2 linked regions of the Constrictibacter sp. MBR-5 genome follow. The protein of the gene in region 1 interacts with the protein of each later gene in a pairwise test. Links are inferred from orthologs where the notes say so. Each region holds a gene or a part of one and is shown in the gene's direction. Other genes may lie near its edges.

Region 1 (9,126 bases):
CCACGTCGCGCTGCTGGCTCTCCAGCGGAAAGCCGAGCCCGTCCACCAGCGCCGCGACCGCCGCGCCGTTGTCCGCGCTGGCGACCCCGATATGGTCGAAGCCGCTGATCATCCCGTCGCTCGGCCCCGGGGCCGGGGAGTCCGCGTAGACCCGCACGTTCATCCCCGTGCTCTCGTGCAGCATCGCCGCCGCCGCCGCGGTCATCCCGGCCGTCTCCACGAAACCCAGATGATCCACCCCGGCGCGCCCTTCCGCCGCGAGCGGGTCGTCGGCCGCCAGCAGCGCCAGTCCGGTCGCGCCGACCGCGAAGGCCGGTCGGCCGGGCAGGGATGCCACTTCCGTCCGCCGCAGCCCGAAATGTCGCTCCAGCACCGCCGCAACGGCGTCCGGGTCCGCCACCACCGCCGCGATGTATGCGAGCCGGTTCACCGCTCCACCTTGCGGAACGGGTCTTCGAGCAGGCCCGGCTCCTCGATCGGGATCTCGAAATTCTCCAGGAAGGCGCAGGTCATCTGGTAGTAGCCGATGGTCAGCACCAGTTCGGCCATCTCGCGGTTCGACAGATGCTCGTTGAGCGCGCGAAAAGTCTCGTCGCTGGCCTTCACGTTGCGCACCACCTCGTCGGTGAAGCGCAGCACCAGCTTCTCCAGGTCGTCGAAGACCGGCGACTCGGCGCCGTCCTTCAGTGCTTCGATCTTCTCCGCCGGCATGCCGACGCGCGCGCTGATCCGCTCGTGCTGGTAGACCTCGTAGCCGGCGCGGCAGAGATGGCCGACGCGCACGATCGCCATCTCGCGCAGCACCGGGTCCAGCGCCGACTTCTGCAGCAGCGCGTTGCCCAGCCGGTGCCAGTGTTCCGTCGCCGTCTCGGCCCAGGGCAGCATCCGGAACACGTTCACGTTATTGTCCACCCGGCTCATGAAGTCCTTGAGCTTCGGCGGAAGCGCGTCCAGATCGGGGTACGGGATGCGTGGCATGGGCTCGATCCTCGGAAGGCTGATCGGGGGAAGTATCGATGCGGCGCGGTTTGCCCCTCGTGGGCAGTTTGGTTTCCGCCATCAAACGCAGTTTCGGCGGGACGCACAACGCCCCCCATGGGCCGGCGGCGGGGGGCGCCGACGCGTCCGTGGCCCCCGCTCCGGCGGAGCCGGCTGCGCGCACCGCCGGTGCGGACCAGCCGACGTCCGAGCGGATCCTCGACGCCCTGCGCCGGGTGATCGACCCCGATGCCGGCCGCGACGTCGTCGACCTGGGCATGATCTCCGGCATCGTCGTCAAGAACGGCAACGTCCACTTTGTGATCGAGGTCACGCCGGAGGAGGGTGCGCGCAAGGAGCCGCTGCGCCGGGCATGCGAGCAGGCGGTCGAGGCGGTTCCGGGCGTCCTGTCGGTCACCGCCGTCCTGACCGCGGAGCGTGCCGGCTCGGCAGCCTCCGCTGCCCCGCCAGCGCCGCCGCGGACCGGCGGGCATAACCATGCGCACGGCGCCCACGGCCATGCGCACGGCGCCCCCGCCCAGGCCCCCAAGCAGCAGCGCCTCGACCTCCCCGGCGTGCGCGCCATCGTCGCCGTCGCCTCGGGCAAGGGCGGCGTCGGCAAGTCGACCACCGCCGTCAACATCGCCCTCGGTCTGGCCGCACTCGGCCGCAAGGTCGGCATCCTCGACGCCGACGTGTTCGGCCCGTCGATGCCGCGCATGCTCGGCGTCTCCGGCCGTCCCGACATGGCGGCGGACGGCAACCGGCTGAAGCCGATGCAGGCCTGGGGCATCAGCGCCATGTCGATCGGCTTCCTTGTCGCCGAGGAGACGCCGATGATCTGGCGCGGCCCGATGGTGATGGGTGCGCTGGAGCAGATGCTGCGCGACGTCGAATGGGGCGAACTCGACGTGCTGATCGTCGACATGCCGCCCGGCACCGGCGACGCCCAGCTCACCATGGCGCAGCGTGTGCCGCTCGCCGGCGCCGTCATCGTCTCGACGCCCCAGGACATCGCGCTGCTCGACGCGCGCAAGGGTCTCAATATGTTCCGCAAGGTCGAGGTGCCCGTCCTCGGCATCGTCGAGAACATGAGCTACTTCCTCTGCCCGCACTGCGGCGGCCGTTCGGACGTGTTCGGCCACGGCGGCGCCCGCGACGAGGCGGCCAAGCTCGGCTGCGATTTCCTGGGCGAGGTGCCGCTGCACATCGCCATCCGCGAGACCTCCGACGGTGGCCGGCCCATCGTCGCCAGCGCGCCGGACAGCGAGCACGCCAAGGCCTACATGGCGATCGCCCGCAAGGTCGACGCCAAGATCGCCCAGTCGCTCGGCGAGCAGGCGCGGCGGCGCCCGCGCATCGTGGTGGAGTAGGCGATGGGCGGGAGCGTTTCGGGACCTCGCGTCCTCGACATGCGTGGCCTGAAATGCCCGCTGCCGGTGCTGCGCACGCGAAAGGCGATGCGCGAGGTGCCGCCGGGGGAGGTCGTGCTGGTCCTGGCCGACGACCCGGCCTCGGTCATCGACTTCCCGGTCTTCTGCCATCAGGCCGGGCTGGAATTGGTCTCCGAGCGCCGCGACGGCGCCGAACTCACCTTCGAGATCCGCAAGCCCTCCGAGATCGACGCACCGGGCGAGCCGGCATGAAGATCTTCGGCCTCGCCGGCTGGAGCGGCAGCGGCAAGACGACCCTGCTGGTCCGGCTGCTGCCGGCGCTCGCCGCCCGCGGCCTGTCCGTGTCGACGGTGAAGCACGCCCACCACGATTTCGACATCGACCGCCCCGGCAAGGACAGCTTCCGCCACCGCGAGGCCGGTGCGACCGAGGTGATGGTCGCCTCCGGCTATCGCTGGGCCCTGATGCGCGAGCATCGCGGCGCGGAGGAGCCGACGTTGCCGGACCTGCTCGCCCGCATGGCGCCGGTCGACCTCGTCATCGTCGAAGGCTTCAAGTTCGACCCCCACCCGAAGCTCGAGGTCCACCGCCCGTCGCTCGGCAAGCCGCTGATCTGCCTGCAGGACCGCCACATCGTCGCTGTCGCCAGCGACGCCCCCCTGCCGGACGTGACCCTGCCGGTACTCGACCTCGACGACGCGGCCGGCATCGCCGGCTTCGTCGCCGACTGCTGCGGGTTGGGGTGATGGAGCGGCGCCGGGCCTTCGAGACGCCGGCTTCGCCGGCTCCTCAGGCCGAGGGACCTGTTCCGATCGGCGGCGCCCTTCCAGTAGCCCCTCTCCCTGAGGAGCGCCCCCAGGGCGCGTCTCGAAGGGCGAGGGGCGGGCCCAAAATCCGCGCCGCACGACCTTCGCCCCCATGACCACCCCCCTCGTCATCCTCGCCGGCGGCCGTGCCGCCCGCATGGGCGGCGGCGACAAATGCCTGCTCGCCGTCGGCGGCATCCCCATTCTTCGCCGCATCCTCGACCGGCTCGCCAGGCCCCACCGCCCGGTCGTGCTCAACGCCAACGGCGATCCCGGCCGCTTTGCCGCCTATGGCCTGCCGGTGGTACCGGACGGCATCGCGGAACAGCCCGGGCCGCTCGCCGGCATACTCGCCGGCATGCGCTGGGTGGCGGCCAACCTGCCGGATGCCCGCGACATCGTCACCGTCTCCGGCGACACGCCCTTCCTGCCCGCCGACCTGGTGGAGCGCCTCGTCGCCGCCCGCGCGGCGTCCGGTGCCGACATCGCCGTGGCGGCCAGCGCCGGCCGCACCCACCACACCGCGGCCCTCTGGCCCGTCGGTCTAGCCGACGCCCTGGAGCATGCGATCCGGGAAGAGGGGATCCGCCGGGTCGGCGCCTGGGCCGCCCGTCATCGCGTCGCCGTCGCCGACTTCGCCTGCGACCCCGTCGACCCGTTCCTCAACGTGAACGACCCGGCCGGCCTCGCCGAGGCCGAGCGCTTCGCCGCCTCAGCCGGCTGAGCCGTCTTCCCGGCGGAAGGGCGAGAACTCCGTCAGTTCCTCGATCCCCGCGGCGACGGCCGCCCGCTCGCGCTCCAGGAAGTCCGCCACCGCCCGGCGGAACCGCGAATCCTCGATCCAGTGCGCGCTGTAGGTCGGCACGGGCAGATAGCCGCGCTGGATCTTGTGCTGCCCCTGCGCCCCCGCCTCGACCCGCTTCAGCCCGTGCCGAATTGCATAGTCGATCGCCTGGTAGTAGCAGGCCTCGAAATGCAGGAACGGATAATGCGCGCTGCACCCCCAGTTCCGGCCGTAGAGCGTATCCGTGCCGCGCAGGTTCAGGGCACCCGCGACGATCTGGTTGCCCGCCTCGGCCACGACCAGAACGATCTTGTCGGCCATCGTCTCGGCGATGCGGCTGAAGAAGTCGCGGGTCAGGTAGGCCTGCCCCCACTTGCGGTCGCTGGTGTTGCGGTAGAAGCGCCAGAAGGCGTCCCAGTGCCGCTTCTCGATCTCGCCGCCGCTCAGCGCACGCAGGGTCACGCCGGCATCGACGACTTCGCGGCGCTCCTTGCGGATCGCCTTGCGCTTGCGCGAATTCAGGCTCTCCAGGAAGCCGTCGAAGCTCTCATAGCCGCGGTTTTCCCAGTGGAACTGCTGCCCCGTCCGCTGCAGCAGGCCCATCTCGCCCAGCCGCCGCCACTGGTCTTCCGGCAGGAAGTTGATGTGCACGGAGGAGGCGCCGATCTGCCGCCCGACCTCCACCATGGCCGCACCCAGCGCCTGCTCGATGCGTGCCGCGTCCGGTCCCGGCCGCACCAGCAGGCGCGGACCCGGCACCGGGGAGAACGGCACGCCGCACAGCAGCTTCGGATAGTATTCGCCGCCCGCCCGCTCCCACGCGTCGGCCCAGCCGTGGTCGAACACGTATTCGCCGTAGGAGTGGCTCTTCACGTAGAGCGGCGCGCAGCCGACGATGCCGCCGGCCGCGTCGTGCACGATCAGGTGCTGCGGCAGCCAGCCGGCCTCGGCATCGGCCGACCCGCTCTCCTCCAGCGCCGAGAGGAAGGCGTGGCCGACGAACGGATTGTCGGCGCCGGCGCACGCGTCCCAGTCCGCGGCGGACACGTCCGCCATGCGCTGGATCGTCCTGATCGTGATCTGGTCGTCGCTGTCCGGCATCACGAACGCCCATCTGGCCCGGAAATCCGGCCCTGCAAGGGCCGCGCCGCCCGCTCTCGCCGCCCCTGCCTGCCGCGCCTCTACGTGCCCCTCTACGTTCGAGGTGCCGCCGCGGTTCAGGCGATCTCGAACACCGCGTCGATCTCGACCGCGAAGCCCAGGGGCAGGGCGGGCACGCCGACGGCGAAGCGCGCATGCCGGCCGGCATGGCCCAGCACGTCGACCATCACGTCCGACGCGCCGTTGATGACCTTCGGATGATCCTTGAAGTCCGGGCCGCTGGCGACGAAACCGCCCAGCTTCACGCAGCGCTTCACCCGATCCAGGTCGCCGCCGCACGCCGCCTTCGCCTGCGCCAGGATGGTCAGCGCACACAGCTTCGCCGCCGCCTGTCCCTGCTCGACCGTCAGGTCCTTGCCGACCGTGCCCATCACCTTCTCGCTGCCCGCCATCGAGACCTGCCCCGAGACGAAGACGAGGTTGCCCGTGACGACATAGGGCACGTAGTTCGCCACCGGCGCATTCGGCGCCGGCAGTTCCAGTCCGAGTTCCTTCAGGCGCGCGTCGATCTTGCCGGCCATGGGCTCAGCTCCCTGTTCCGAAGTCAGCGCGCAGGATACGGGCATGCGCCGCCGAGGGCAAAGCCGGCGGCATCCCCACCTTGTGCCCCCGCCGCGGCGCTGTAGGATCGCGCGGTCTCACACCCGGAGCCCGCCCGATGATGCGCTACGCCGCCCGCACCCGCCGTTTCGACCGCAGCCCCAGCCAGATCGCCAGCGCCCGGGCGCGCGACCTGCGGGCGCAGGGGCGGGACATCGTCACCCTGACGGCGGGCGAGCCCGACTTCCCGACGCCGGACCACGTCAAGCGCGCCGTCATGGCGGCATTGGAGCGCAACGAGACGAAGTATACCGCGGTCGAAGGCACCCTGGCGCTGCGCGAGGCGGTCAGCGCCAAGTTCAAGCGCGACAACGGCCTGGACTATGCCCCCGACCAGATCCTCTGCGGCGCCGGCGCCAAGCAGGTGCTGTTCGACGCGCTGATGGCGACCGTTGAGGCGGGCGACGAGGTGATCGTGCCGCTGCCCTCCTGGGCCTCATATCCGGACATGGTGAAGTTCGCCGGCGGCACGCCGGTCTTCATCCACTGCTCGCAGAACGCCGGCTTCAAGATGCGGCCGGAGGAGCTCGAGGCGGCGATCACGCCGCAGACCAAGTGGGTGATGTTCTCGTCGCCCAACAACCCGACCGGCGCCACCTACAGCCGCGAGGAGCTGAAGGCGATCTCCGAGGTGCTGCTGCGCCACCCGCACGTCTGGGTGATCAGCGACGACGTCTACGAGCACATCCTGTTCGACGACCGCGAGTTCGCCACGCTCGCCCAGGTCGAGCCGCGCCTCTACGACCGCACGCTCACCGTGAACAGCTCGTCCAAGGCCTATTCGATGACCGGCTTCCGCCTGGGCTTCGCCGGCGGCCCGCGCGAGCTGATCCGCGAGATGGGTAAGATGCAGTCGCAGTCGACCTCCGGCCCGTCCTCGATCTCCCAGGCCGCGGCGCTGGAAGCGCTCAGCGGCCCGCAGGATTTCATCGCCGAGCGCCGCGCGAAGATGCAGGAACGCCGCGACGTCATCTGCGACCTGCTCGCCCAGTGCCCCGGCCTGATGCCGTCGAAGCCCGAGGGCGGCCTCTACGTCTACTGCTCGGTCGCCGGCACCCTCGGCAAGCGCACGCCCCAGGGCAAGGTCATCGAGAACGACCAGGACTTCACCCTCTACCTGCTGGAGCAGGCCGAGGTCGCGGTCGTCCAGGGCTCGGCCTATGGGATGTCGCCCTACATCCGCGTCTCCTTCCCGGTCGCCATCGAAACCCTCCAGGAAGCCGGCCGCCGCATCAAGAAGGCCTGCGAAGCGCTCACCTGAGCCGGCCGCCTCGAAACTCTCTGCCCCGTCATTGGCCGCCGGCGCCGCCTATCCCCCCGCCACCTCCCTGAACCGCTCCAGCAGCGCGATCTGGTCGTCGAACTTCGGTATCCGCCACATCGGATAGAGCGTCACGGTCTCGGCGCCGTGCGCACGCCAGCCGTCGGCGGCCGCGGCCCAGCGCTGCGGGTCGAAGTCGTGCATGCGCAGCCATGCGGCGACGCCGAAGTCGGCCGGGTTGCGCCCGGCCTCCTGCAGGTGGCCGTGCAGCGCGTCGAGCTTCGGACCGGCTTCGTCCGGCGGCATGATCGGGATCCAGCCGTCGCCCAGGCGGGCGGCGCGCTTCACCACGGCGTCCGACGACCCGCCGAACCAGATCGGGATCGGCCGCTGGACGGGCAGGGGGTTCAGGCCGGCCTCCTCGATCCTGTCCCACCGGCCTTCGAACGTGACCAGTTCCTCGGTCCACAGCCGGCGCAGCAGGCCCACCTGCTCGGCCTGGCGGCGCCCGCGCGTGTGCCAGTCGGTGCCGAGCGCCTCGTACTCGACCGGGTTCCAGCCGACGCCGATCGACAGGCGCAGCCGGCCGCCCGACAGCACGTCGACCTCCGCCGCCTGCTTCGCCACCAGAGCCGTCTGGCGCTGCGGCGCGATCAGCACGCCGCTGGCCAGCCCGATCGAGCGGGTGCAGGCGGCGAGGAAGCCCAACGTGACGAAGGTCTCGTGGAACGGGTCGGTATAGGCGTAGGTCGGCTTCCAGTCGGGCCGCGAGGCGGTGCCGGCGCCGAGCACATGGTCCGGCACCTCGATTCGCACGTAGCCCAGCGCCTCGGCCGCCTGCGCCCAGTCGCGGATCTTCGCCGGGTCATTGCCGATGTCGCGGGTCGGAAAAAAGGCCGAGAGCTTCATGACGGATGCTCCTGCGCTGGTGGCGCACCAGTGTCGGCGCGAATCGCGCCGATCGCCAGAGGGCCGGCCGCCAGAGGTCCCGGCCGGGCGGCACCCGAGTGTCGCCGGGGCGCTACACCCCCGCGGTTCGTGCGGCGCGCGCGGCCGGTCCGTGCCGATGCGCGCGAAAATTATCCGATGTTTGCGTAACGTCTGTCACACCGCTGCGAACACACTGCCGACAGCCCGCGTCGCCGGTAGTAAGCGGGCCGTCCCCCGGCGCGCGCCGGAGCGGCTAATCCGCAGTTCACGAGTTCGAAACTGTTGTGCTTTCACAGTGGCGTAGAGCGAAGGGCGCAGCTAGGGTGCCGGCGCGCCGGCCGAGGCCGGCCGGGTGCCGGGCGCTGCGTGTCGCGGAACGACCGGGAAGACGGAGCGCCTAGGTGTCGCAGCAGCGTGTATCGGCCCATCCCATGCTATCGGTGACGCCCGCGCCGGACAGGCACTATCCGCGCACGACGGTCTTCGGCGTCGACATCGACGTGACCACCTCCGCTTCCGCGGTCGAGCGCATCCTCTCCTGGTGCCGGCTCGGCTGGCGCCAGCTGGTCGTCACGCCGAATCTCGACCACGTCGTGGCGCTGCGCTCCAACCCGAAGCTCGCCGCCGCCTACGAGCGCGCCGGGCTGGTGCTCGCGGACGGCATGCCGCTGGTCTGGGCGAGCCGCCTGGGCGGACCGCCGCTGCCCGAGCGCGTCACCGGCGCCGACCTGATCCAGCCCTTGTGCCGCGCCGCGGCGCAGGAGGGCCTGTCGGTCTTCTTCCTCGGCAGCCGCATGCCGGTGCTGGAGGAGGCCGCCCGCCGCCTGTCCGCCATGGCACCCGGCCTGAAGGTCGCCGGCCTGTACGAGCCGCCGCACGGCGCCGACTTCGACGCTGCCGAGGACGACCGCATCGTCGAGCTGATCCGCGCGGCGAAGCCCGACATCCTGTTCCTCGCCCTCGGCATGCCGAAGCAGGAGATCTGGGCGGCGCGCAACATGGACCGCCTCGAGACGCACGCCGTGCTCTGCATCGGTGCCGGCCTCGACTACATCGCCGGCAAGGTGTCGCGCGCGCCGCGCATCCTGCAGCGTACCGGCCTGGAATGGGTCTGGCGCCTGCTCAGCGAGCCGGCCCGCCTCGGCCCACGCTACGGCCGCGACATCGCCTGGGTGCCGCGCCTGTTCCTCGAACAGCTCCTCCACGTCTGGC
Region 2 (9,354 bases), on another replicon or contig:
GTTCCGCTTCTACGGCTTCGCCACCGAGGAGATCTTCGCCGGCGGCGGCGACGGCATGCTCGACCTGGAGATCGATCCGAAGCTGGCCTGGGCGCTGCGCCACCGCGACCGCTTTCCGCTCGACGTCGACCGGGCGTCGCGCGAGGACCTGCTGCGCGTGCCGGGCCTGGGCGCGCGCAATGTCGACCGCATCCTGGCGATCCGCCGGCACCACGGTGTGCGGGTCGCCGACCTGGCGCGGCTGCGGGTGCCGCTGAAGAAGGTTCTTCCCTTCCTCTGCACGTCCGATCACACGCCGCGCGCGGCGGAGATCGAGTCGGCGCAATTGCGGCGGCAACTGGCGCCCGCGCCGGCGCAGCTGTCGCTGTTCGACGGCCATGCAGCACATTGACCTGGGCTTCGAGGCGGATTTCGACGGCTGGCGCGCCGCCGCCCGCCGGCTGGTGGCCGGGCGCGTGCCGCCCGGCGACGTCGTCTGGACGGTGGCCGACCGTCAGCGGGACCTGTTCGCGCCGGCACCGGTCCCCGACCGGCAGGCGGAGCCGCCCGCGCCGGCCTTCACCGTGCCGCGCGCCTTCGTCACCCTCGCGGCCGATGCGATCTGCCACAGCGACCGCGAGCGGTTCGGGTTGCTCTACGCCCTGCTCTGGCGGCTGCACGCGGGCGAGCGGTCGCTGCTGGAGATCGCCTCGGACCCGCTGGTCGCGCGGGTGTCGGAGATGGCGAAGGCGGTTCGGCGCGACCAGCACAAGATGAAGGCCTTCGTCCGCTTCCGCGAGGTCGCGGACGAGGACGGCGGGGTGCGCTTCCTGTCGTGGTTCGAGCCCGAGCACTTCGTCGTGGACTCGCTGGCGCCGTTCTTCGCCGACCGTTTCGCGGCGATGCGCTGGGCGATCCTGACACCCTATCGCAGCATGGCGTGGGACGGCGAGGCGGTGACCTTCGGCCCCGGCGGCAGGCGCGAGGCGGTGCCGGACGCCGACGCGCTCGACGACCAGTGGCGCACCTACTATGCGAGCATCTTCAACCCGGCGCGCCTGAAGCCGGCGCACATGCGCGCCGAGATGCCGAAGAAATACTGGCACAACCTGCCGGAGGCACGGCTGATCCGGCCGCTGATCGAGGCGGCGGGCGGGCGAGCCGGCGCCATGGTGGATCGCGGCGGGACGGTGCCGGCGAAACGCACCGCGCAGGCGGTCGCGGCGCGCTCGGCGCTGGAGGTACCGGCGGCGGATGTCCCGCTCGCCGCCGAGGCCGCCGGCTGCCGCGCCTGTCCCCTCTGGCGCGACGCGACCGGCACGGTGTTCGGCGAGGGGCCCGCCACGGCCGGCATCATGTTCGTCGGCGAGCAGCCGGGCGACCAGGAGGATCTGGCGGGCCGGCCGTTCGTCGGGCCGGCCGGCGAGGTGTTCGACCGGGCGCTGGCCGAGGCCGGCCTCGACCGGCTCGACGTCTACGTCACCAACGCGGTGAAGCACTTCAAATTCAGGCTGCGCGGCAAGCGCCGCATCCACGAGCGGCCGGGGCGCGGCGAGGTGCAGGCCTGTGGGCAGTGGCTCGCCCGCGAGATCGCCCAGGTCCGGCCGCGCCTGATCGTCGGCCTGGGGTCGACGGCGCTCTTCGCCCTGCTGGGCCGCGACCTGCCGGTGACGCGGGTGCGCGGCCGCGTCCTGCAGCGCGCCGACGGCATCCCGGTCCTCGCGACCGTCCACCCTTCCTACATCCTGCGCCTGCCGGAGGAGGCGGCCCGGACGGCCGCGTATGCGCGCTTCGTCGAGGACCTCAGGCCGATCGCGGCCGGCCCCGTCGGCCGCGAGGCGGCGTCGGCCTCCGCCTGACCGGGCTCAGGCGAGGCCGTACAGCAGCCCGGAGGCGATGGCACCGGCGACGGCGAAGCCGATATAGGCGGCGAAGACCGGCGGCCGGGCGACCGCCCAGACGGCGATCGCGGCGGGAATGCTGGTGACGCCGCCGGCGATGAGGAAGGTCATCGCGACGCCGCCGCCCATGCCCTGGGTCATCAGGCCGGACACCAGCGGCAGCGCGGCATAGCCGTTGAGGTAGGCCGGGATGCCGACGAAAGCCGCACCGACCACCTGGAGCAGGCCGTCGCCGCCGGCGAAGCGGGCCACGGTCTCGGCGGGGATGTAGGCCAGCATCAGGCTCTCCAGCAGGAAGGCCAGGATCAGCCACTTGCCGAGGAACAGCAGCGTGTCGACGGCGCCGGTACCGAACGCCGTGCGTCGCGCCGGCTCGTCCCAGAAGCGCCAGACCACCGCCTTCGGGTTGCGGATCTTGGCGCCGCCGCAGCCGCCGTTGCCGACGCCCTCGCGCAGGCCTTCTGTCAGCAGGCCGCGGCGCTGCAGCAGGTGGATGCCGAACCCGCCGAGTAGCCCGACGCCCAGGGCCGCGGCGGTCTTGGCGAGAGCGAAGCCGAGCCCGAGCGTGCCCGTCGTCATCAGGAACATCGAGGGATCCATCAGCGGCGAGGCGAGCCAGAAGGCCATGACCGGCGCCAGCGGCACGCCCACGGCGAGGAGGGCGGCGATGATCGGAATGACGCCGCACGAGCAGAAGGGCGACAGCGCCCCGACGGCCGCCGCGACCGGCACCATCATCAGGACATGGCCCTGGAAGGCGCGGGCGATCAGGTGCTCGGCGCCGGTCGCCTTGGCGTAGGCGGCGATCCCGGCCGACAGCACGAGGAAGGGGGCCACCCCGAGCAGGGCGCGGGCCGTGAAGATCAGCGAGGCCTCGGCCTGGGTCGGGGACAGGGCGAGCAGAAGCACGAGGATGCAGGCGATCGCGAGCCAGGCGCGATCGAGGCGGGAGACCCTGCCCGGCAGGGAGGCTGCGACCGAAGCGAGCTGCATGCTACGATACCCCTAGAAAAGTCGTTCTATCGGCCAAAAAAACGGGGCCAAAAAATCAGGCGACCATGCCGCTCCGGCACGCGACGCCCGCACAGCATTCCTGCGTCAGCCAGCCGAGAAGGTGCTGCATCGCCGCATAGTCGGCGGTGCAGACGACCTCGCGGCCGTTCCGCGCCTGGACGACGAGACCGGCCCGGGTGAGGGCGGCGAGGTGGTGGGCGAGCGTCGAAGCGGGCATGTCCATATGCCGCTGCACCTCGCCCACGATCAGGCCGTCCGTCCCCGCCCGCACCAGCAGCTTGAAGAGCCGCAGCCGCGTCCGGTTGCCCAGGGCGGCGAGCGCATCGGCTGCCGCCTGTTCGGAAAGCACGTCTTCCATGGACCGGACGATAGAACTAGAAATGTCGTGGAGTCAATCCGCCTTGTCGGCGCCCCGGCTGATGAGGTCGTGCACGAAGCGCAGCTTCTCGATCACGTCCGGAGGCAGGACGAAGGGATAGAGGTCCGGCTGCCCCATGCTGCGGTTCAGGCTGTTGACCGCATAGGTGAGCGGCAGCCACCCGGCGATCAGGTCGTCGAACGGTCGCCCGTCATAGGGGTCGAAGTCGAGGCGGGCGGACAGGTCCTTGTCGGTGCCGGCGTCGGGGCGGACGCGCAGGTTGAAGGCGCCGGCCATCTCCAGCGTGTCCATGATGTGCAGATAGTGCGCCCAGGTCTCGGCCCAGTCCTCCCACGGATGGGCGGTGGCGTAGGAACTGACGAAATGGTCGGGCCAGTTCGCCGGCGGGCCGTTCTGATAGTGGTTCTGCAGCGCCTCGCCATAGTCCGCGCGCTCGTCGCCGAACAGGGCACGATAGGCATCCAGATGATTGCGGTCGCGAACCAGGACGTCCCAGTAATAGTGGCCGACCTCGTGGCGGAAATGGCCCAGCAGCGTGCGATAGGGCTCGCCCATCTCCAGCCGGTGCTTCTCGCGATGGGCGTCGTCCGCCTCCGCGACGTTCAGCGTGATCAGGCCGTCGGCATGGCCGGTGGTCACCTTCGTCCCGTCCGGCGTGCCGTCGTCGGCGAGGAAATCGAACGCCAGGCCCTGCGGCTTGTCGTCGACCTTGGCCACGATCGGCAGGCCGCACCGCAGGAGCGAGAAGACCAGCCGCCGCTTGGCGATCTCGATCTTCTGCCACAGGGCGAGGTTCTCGGGATTGTCGAGGTCCGGGATCGTGCGGTTGAGGCGGCAGGCGATGCAGAGCGTCTCCGGCTCCTCCGTCGGCACCAGCCAGTTGCAGGCGTCGTGCGCCGCGTTGGCGCAAAACCGATAGGAACGGTCGGGGTCCGCAACGGGGTGCCACGTGCCATCGTCGTCGGGCGTCAGCGCGTGAAGTTCCATGTCCTCGACGCGGAAGCCCAGCGTATGGCCGCAACGGAGACAGTGGCTGTTCTCGAAATAGACGAGCTGCCCGCAGTTCTGGCACTCGAACAGGCGCATTGGTTTCAATCCCGATGGAATGGTGCGCGCTGGAACGGCGCCTTACGGGATTGGTTCCCGCGCCCGCTCCCTTGCGGGAGGGGCAACCCCGCCGGGAACTACGGCCTCAAGCGACCGCCGCTTCCTGTCCGAGCGCATGCTCCAGATAGGTCTCGACGTGCTCGACCAGCTCCGGGATGCGATCCTGGAAGACGTGGTTGGCGCCGCCGATGCTGCGGAAGTCGATCGTGATGCCGCGCTGGTTCGAGAGGCGGTCGACGAGCTTCTTCACGTCGGCGCGCGGCACGATTTCGTCCGCGTCGCCGTGGACGATCAGGCCGGAGGAGGGGCAGGGCGCCAGGAAGGTGAAGTCGTAGGTGTTCGCCGGGGGCGCCACGGAGATGAAGCCGTTGATCTCCGGCCGGCGCATCAGCAGCTGCATGCCGATCCAGGCGCCGAAGGAGAAGCCGCCGACCCAGGCGACCGGCGCGCTGGGATTGACCGCCTGCAGCCAGTCGAGCGCCGCCGCCGCATCCGCCAGTTCGCCCTCGCCGCGGGCGAAGCGCCCCTGCGACCGGCCGACACCGCGGAAGTTGAAGCGGAGGACGGAGAAACCGCGCCGGGTGAAGGCGTGGAACATGTTGAGGACGACGCGATTGTTCATCGTCCCGCCATGCAGCGGGTGCGGATGCAGGAGCACCGCGATGGGCGCTCCGGCGACGGGACTGTGGTGGTAGCGGCCTTCAATGCGGCCTTCGGGGCCGTTGATGATCACTTCCGGCATATGCCTGGGCACCTGCTGCGTGTTGCGCTATCCGACGGCTGGCGAATCGCGGCCAGCCGGAGCCGGTGCGCACGAAATTGCGGTGCGGTACACGAGCTTGATCGGCACGGCGCGACAGCCATATGGCGTCCGGCGCGGCTGTCGAGGCATCGATGCCGGCCACGCAGCGTGCGCCACTCGCTAAATGGGCCGAACCGGAAGAGCTTTCAAGCATTTCGGCGGTTCCGACGGAGCCAAGCCGAACATATGGGCGCCCCGATCTATCTCGATTACAACGCCAGCGCGCCGCTGCGGCCGGAAGCACGCGCTGCGATGGTCGGCGCGCTCGGCACGATCGGGAACCCCTCTTCGGTGCATGCGCAGGGCCGTCAGGCGCGCCGTCTGGTGGAGGAGGCACGCGCATCGGTCGCTTCGCTTCTCCGCGCCGCGCCCGCGGCGGTCGTCTTCACCAGCGGCGGAACGGAGGCGAGCGCCCTGGCCCTGCGTCGCAGCGGCCGGCGCCGGGTGCTCGTCTCTGCCGTGGAGCACGACTCCGTCCTCTCCGCCGTGCCCGACGCGGCGGTCGTGCCCGTCGACGCGCACGGGCTCGTCCGGCTCGACGTCCTGGCCGAGATGCTGGCTGCCTCGGACGAGCCGGCGCTGGTCGCGCTGATGCTGGTCAACAACGAGACGGGTGTGGTCCAGCCGGTCGCCGCCGCTGCCGAGATCGCAAAGACACACGGCGCGCTGCTGCACTGCGACGCGGTCCAGGCAGCGGGCCGACTCGACGTGGCGGCAGAGGCGGCAGGCGCGGATTTCATCGTGGTCTCGGCGCACAAGCTCGGCGGGCCGGCCGGCGTCGGCGCGCTCGTCCTCGGCCCCGGCGTTTCGCTCGAGCCGCAGCGCGGCGGCGGTCAGGAGCGCGGGCGCCGCGCCGGGACGGAAAATCTCGTCGGCATAGCCGGTTTCGGGGCTGCGGCGGCGCTGGCCGTCGCGGATCCTGTGGAGATGCAGCGCCTCGACGCGCTGCGCCGGCAGCTGGAGGAGGGGGTGCAGTCGGTATGTCCGGAGGCGGTCGTGCATGGCGTGCAGGCGCGCCGCGCGGCGGGGACGAGCTGTATCGGGATGCCGGGCGTGTCCGCGGAGACGCAGCTGATGGCGTTCGACCTCGCCGGGATCGCCGTCAGTGCCGGTGCGGCCTGTTCCTCGGGTAAGGTGTCGGCGTCCCACGTGCTCCGGGCGATGGGCGTGACGGAGGCAGAGGCGCGCTGCGCGATCCGCGTGAGCTTCGGCTGGGGCACGGCGCCCGCGGACATCGACCGGCTGATCGGCGCCTGGGCCGATCTCCATCGCCGGACACGGGCACGACGGGCGGGCGGTGGGGCGTAGGCGATCGCGCATTGACGGACTGGCAACAACCGGCCGCTAGCATGCGGCCGCATCGAACCGAGGGCGAGGGCCGCGAGACATGAGACTGTTGATGATCGCTGCCGCGGCGGCCCTGATGGCCGGCTGTTCCGTCGTCGGAGCGACGGTGGGCGTCGCCGGTGCGGTGGTGGAGACGGGCGTGGACGTCACCACGACGGCGGTCGGAACGACCGTCGACGTGGTGACCTATCCGGTCCGCTGATCGCTGCGCCGGTCAGCCCGGCTTGCCGGTGAAGACGGGCTTGCGCTTCTCGCGGAACGCCCGGCCGCCTTCGGCCTGATCCTCGCTGCGGGCGAGGGAGAGCAGCTGGCGGCGGGCGAGCGCCGCCTTCTCCGAGGGGCCGCGCGCCATGACGTCGTCGCGCACGAAGCGCTTCAGCATGCCCATGACCATCGGCGAGCTGTCGGCCAGGATCTTCGCATACTCCATCGCGCCCTCGACCTGCTGGCCGGTCGGCACGACCTTGTTGACCATCCCGACCTCGTAGGCGCGCTGCGCGTCGAAGCGCTTGCCGGTCAGCATGAACTCCATGGCGATCTTGTGCGGGATGCGCGCTGCGACGCTCGCCACCAGGCCGCCGCAAAAGCCCAGCTGCGCCTCCGGGTAGAAGAAGTTCGCGTTCTCGGCCGCCACGGCGATGTCGCAGAACTGGACGAGGCAGAAGGCGCCACCGACGCAGTGGCCGGCGACCGCGGCGATCAGCGGCTTGTCGACGTCGACGCCGACGCCCGGCATGCACTCCCAAAGGTCCGGGTCGCGCGGCGGGTCGGTCAGGTCGGCGCCGACCGAGAAGGCGCGGTCGCCGGAGCCGGTAACGATCGCCACGCGGTCGTCGGAGGCCTGCAGCCGCTTCATCGCCTCGCGCAGCTCGATGACGAGGCCGTTCGACAGCGCGTTGAGCTTGTCCGGACGGTTGAGGGTGATCACCGCGATGCGGTTCTCGGAGGTATAGGTGACCAGTTCGCCGCTCACGCGCGTATCTCCTAGAGGTTCTGCTTGTCGGAATGTCCGGATCTTATCGCGCGGCCGGGCCGGGCGAAAGCCGGGCGGAGAGACCGGAGCGAGGGTCAGTCGTCGCCGAGATGTTCCGACCGCCGCAGGGCGAAGAAGGGCAGCATCAGGCCGTAGTGGAACTGCCGGCCCTCGGGTCTCAGCCCGATTTTCGTCAGGACGTTCTGCGAGGCCAAGTTCTCGGGGGCCGTCACGCCGACGATCGGGTCGAAGCCCATGACTCGAAACCCGTGGTCCAGGACTGCCCGGCCCGCCTCGGTCGCGACGCCGCGGCCCCAGACGGCGGGAACGTAGCGGTAGCCGATCTCGATCAGGCCCGACTCCTGCAGCGGGAAGAGGGCGCACCATCCGAGAAAGCCTGCAGGGCCGCCCGCCGCCTGCGGGTCGCGCCATTCCACGACCCAAAGCGCGCCGGTCCGTGGCCAGCCGTCGAGGATCCGGTCGGTCAGTTCCTTGCGGTGCGCGTCGGGCGAACGGTCGTGCAGGTTGGGCAGATGGCGCTGCACCTCCGGATCCATGTCCATGGCCAGGTTCGCCTCGACATCGTCGAGGGTGCGCGCCCTGAGGCGCAGTCGGGGGGTCGATAGGGCCGGTACGATCATGGCGCCGAGGATAGCCGGGCGCCGTGGCGGAGGGCAGCCGGTTTCCCTCCGTCGCCAATGGCGTCACAATCGTGACATGGACCGCCAGCGCGCCCCCTCGCCTTGACCAACGAATCCATCGAAGTCCTGTTCGAGCGTTACGGCCAGTCCTACCGGTGGCTCGTGACCATCGGCGGCCTGCTCGGGGCGTTCGCGATGGTGCTGTCGGCGACGATCGTCAACGTCGCCGTGCCGCACGTCATGGGTGCATTCGGCGTCGGCCAGGACGAGGCGCAGTGGATGGCCACCGCCTTCATCGCGACGATGACGGCGAGCCAGCTGCTCAACGCCTGGGTCGTCGCGGCGCTGGGGCAGCGGGTCGCCTTCCTCTGCACCCTGGGCGTATTCATCGTCGGCACCCTGGTCAGTGCCACGTCGCAGTCGATCGACATGCTGATCGTGGGGCGCGTGCTGCAGGGCTCGGCGGCCGGCGTCGTCCAGCCGCTGGTCATGGTGACGATCTTCCAGGTGTTCCCGGCGAACCGGCGCGGCCTCGCCATGGGCATCTACGGAACGGGCGTCGTCATGGCGCCGGCCATCGGCCCCGCCCTCGGCGGCATCATGATCGACACCTTCTCCTGGCGGCACATGTTCCTCATGCCGCTGCCGTTCGTCGCGGTCGCGTTCCTGATGGGAACGATCTTCATGCCGACGCGCGCCCACCGCGGGCCGACGCCGAAATTCGACTGGACCGGCTACATCCTTCTGTGCGCGGCGATCTTCCTGCTGCTGACCGCCGCCGCGAAGGGGCCGCGCGAAGGCTGGCTGTCCGACACGATCCTCCTGGAGTTCATCCTGGGCAGTGCCGCGGCCGTCGGCTTCGTCTTCTCGCAGATCCGCGGGCGCGCGCCGATCCTCGACTGCACCCTCTTCCAGAATCTCAAGTTCGCCTCGGCGGCGTCCGTCGCCTTCGTCTTCGGCGCCGGCAACTTCGCATCGACCTATGTCATCCCGGTGTTCGTGCAGACGATCCAGGGCTACACGGCGACGCGTGCCGGCATGGTGATCCTGCCGGCCGGCCTGCTCCTGGTCGCCTGCCTGCCGCTGACGGGTCGGGCGGCGGACAGGCTGCCCGACCATGTGCCGGTGATGGCCGGGCTCGCCTTCTTCGCGCTCGGCATGGCGCTGATGGTCACGTCCGACGTCAACACGCCGTTCTGGACGTTTGCCGC

The links.
Region 2: the proteins of ABIE65_RS04390 (region 1) and ABIE65_RS01590 interact in binary tests that used the Escherichia coli proteins (3 or more experiments, as listed by UniProt). The link is inferred for Constrictibacter sp. MBR-5 from one-to-one orthologs.

The regions. Positions count from the first base shown.
Region 1 is NZ_JBEPTK010000002.1:75,054-84,179, forward strand. The notes cover bases 1,268-3,989. They hold ABIE65_RS04390 (sulfurtransferase TusA family protein), read left to right. Parts: upstream 1,268-2,354; coding sequence 2,355-2,624; downstream 2,625-3,989. Other genes in these bases: apbC (iron-sulfur cluster carrier protein ApbC), read left to right, coding at 1,268-2,351; mobB (molybdopterin-guanine dinucleotide biosynthesis protein B), read left to right, coding at 2,621-3,118; mobA (molybdenum cofactor guanylyltransferase MobA), read left to right, coding at 3,291-3,902; ABIE65_RS04405 (GNAT family N-acetyltransferase), read right to left, coding at 3,891-3,989. Outside these bases: ABIE65_RS04375 (VOC family protein), read right to left, coding at 1-430; ABIE65_RS04380 (carboxymuconolactone decarboxylase family protein), read right to left, coding at 427-978; more of apbC, read left to right, coding at 1,128-1,267; more of ABIE65_RS04405, read right to left, coding at 3,990-5,063; ABIE65_RS04410 (RidA family protein), read right to left, coding at 5,180-5,644; ABIE65_RS04415 (aminotransferase class I/II-fold pyridoxal phosphate-dependent enzyme), read left to right, coding at 5,782-6,984; ABIE65_RS04420 (LLM class F420-dependent oxidoreductase), read right to left, coding at 7,033-7,893; ABIE65_RS04425 (WecB/TagA/CpsF family glycosyltransferase), read left to right, coding at 8,316-9,126. UniProt on the Escherichia coli protein: Sulfur carrier protein involved in sulfur trafficking in the cell. Part of a sulfur-relay system required for 2-thiolation during synthesis of 2-thiouridine of the modified wobble base 5-methylaminomethyl-2-thiouridine (mnm(5)s(2)U) in tRNA.
Region 2 is NZ_JBEPTK010000001.1:335,322-344,675, reverse strand. What follows is about bases 4,480-7,429. They hold ABIE65_RS01590 (cysteine desulfurase family protein), read left to right. Parts: upstream 4,480-5,368; coding sequence 5,369-6,490; downstream 6,491-7,429. Other genes in these bases: ABIE65_RS01580 (enoyl-CoA hydratase/isomerase family protein), read right to left, coding at 6,744-7,429; ABIE65_RS01585 (hypothetical protein), read left to right, coding at 6,570-6,731; ABIE65_RS01595 (alpha/beta hydrolase), read right to left, coding at 4,480-5,122. In the rest of the region: ABIE65_RS01620 (putative DNA modification/repair radical SAM protein), read left to right, coding at 1-391; ABIE65_RS01615 (UdgX family uracil-DNA binding protein), read left to right, coding at 378-1,838; ABIE65_RS01610 (permease), read right to left, coding at 1,845-2,873; ABIE65_RS01605 (ArsR/SmtB family transcription factor), read right to left, coding at 2,929-3,252; ABIE65_RS01600 (zinc-binding metallopeptidase family protein), read right to left, coding at 3,286-4,359; more of ABIE65_RS01595, read right to left, coding at 4,466-4,479; more of ABIE65_RS01580, read right to left, coding at 7,430-7,502; ABIE65_RS01575 (GNAT family N-acetyltransferase), read right to left, coding at 7,598-8,143; ABIE65_RS01570 (DHA2 family efflux MFS transporter permease subunit), read left to right, coding at 8,246-9,354. UniProt on the Escherichia coli protein: Master enzyme that delivers sulfur to a number of partners involved in Fe-S cluster assembly, tRNA modification or cofactor biosynthesis. Catalyzes the removal of elemental sulfur from cysteine to produce alanine.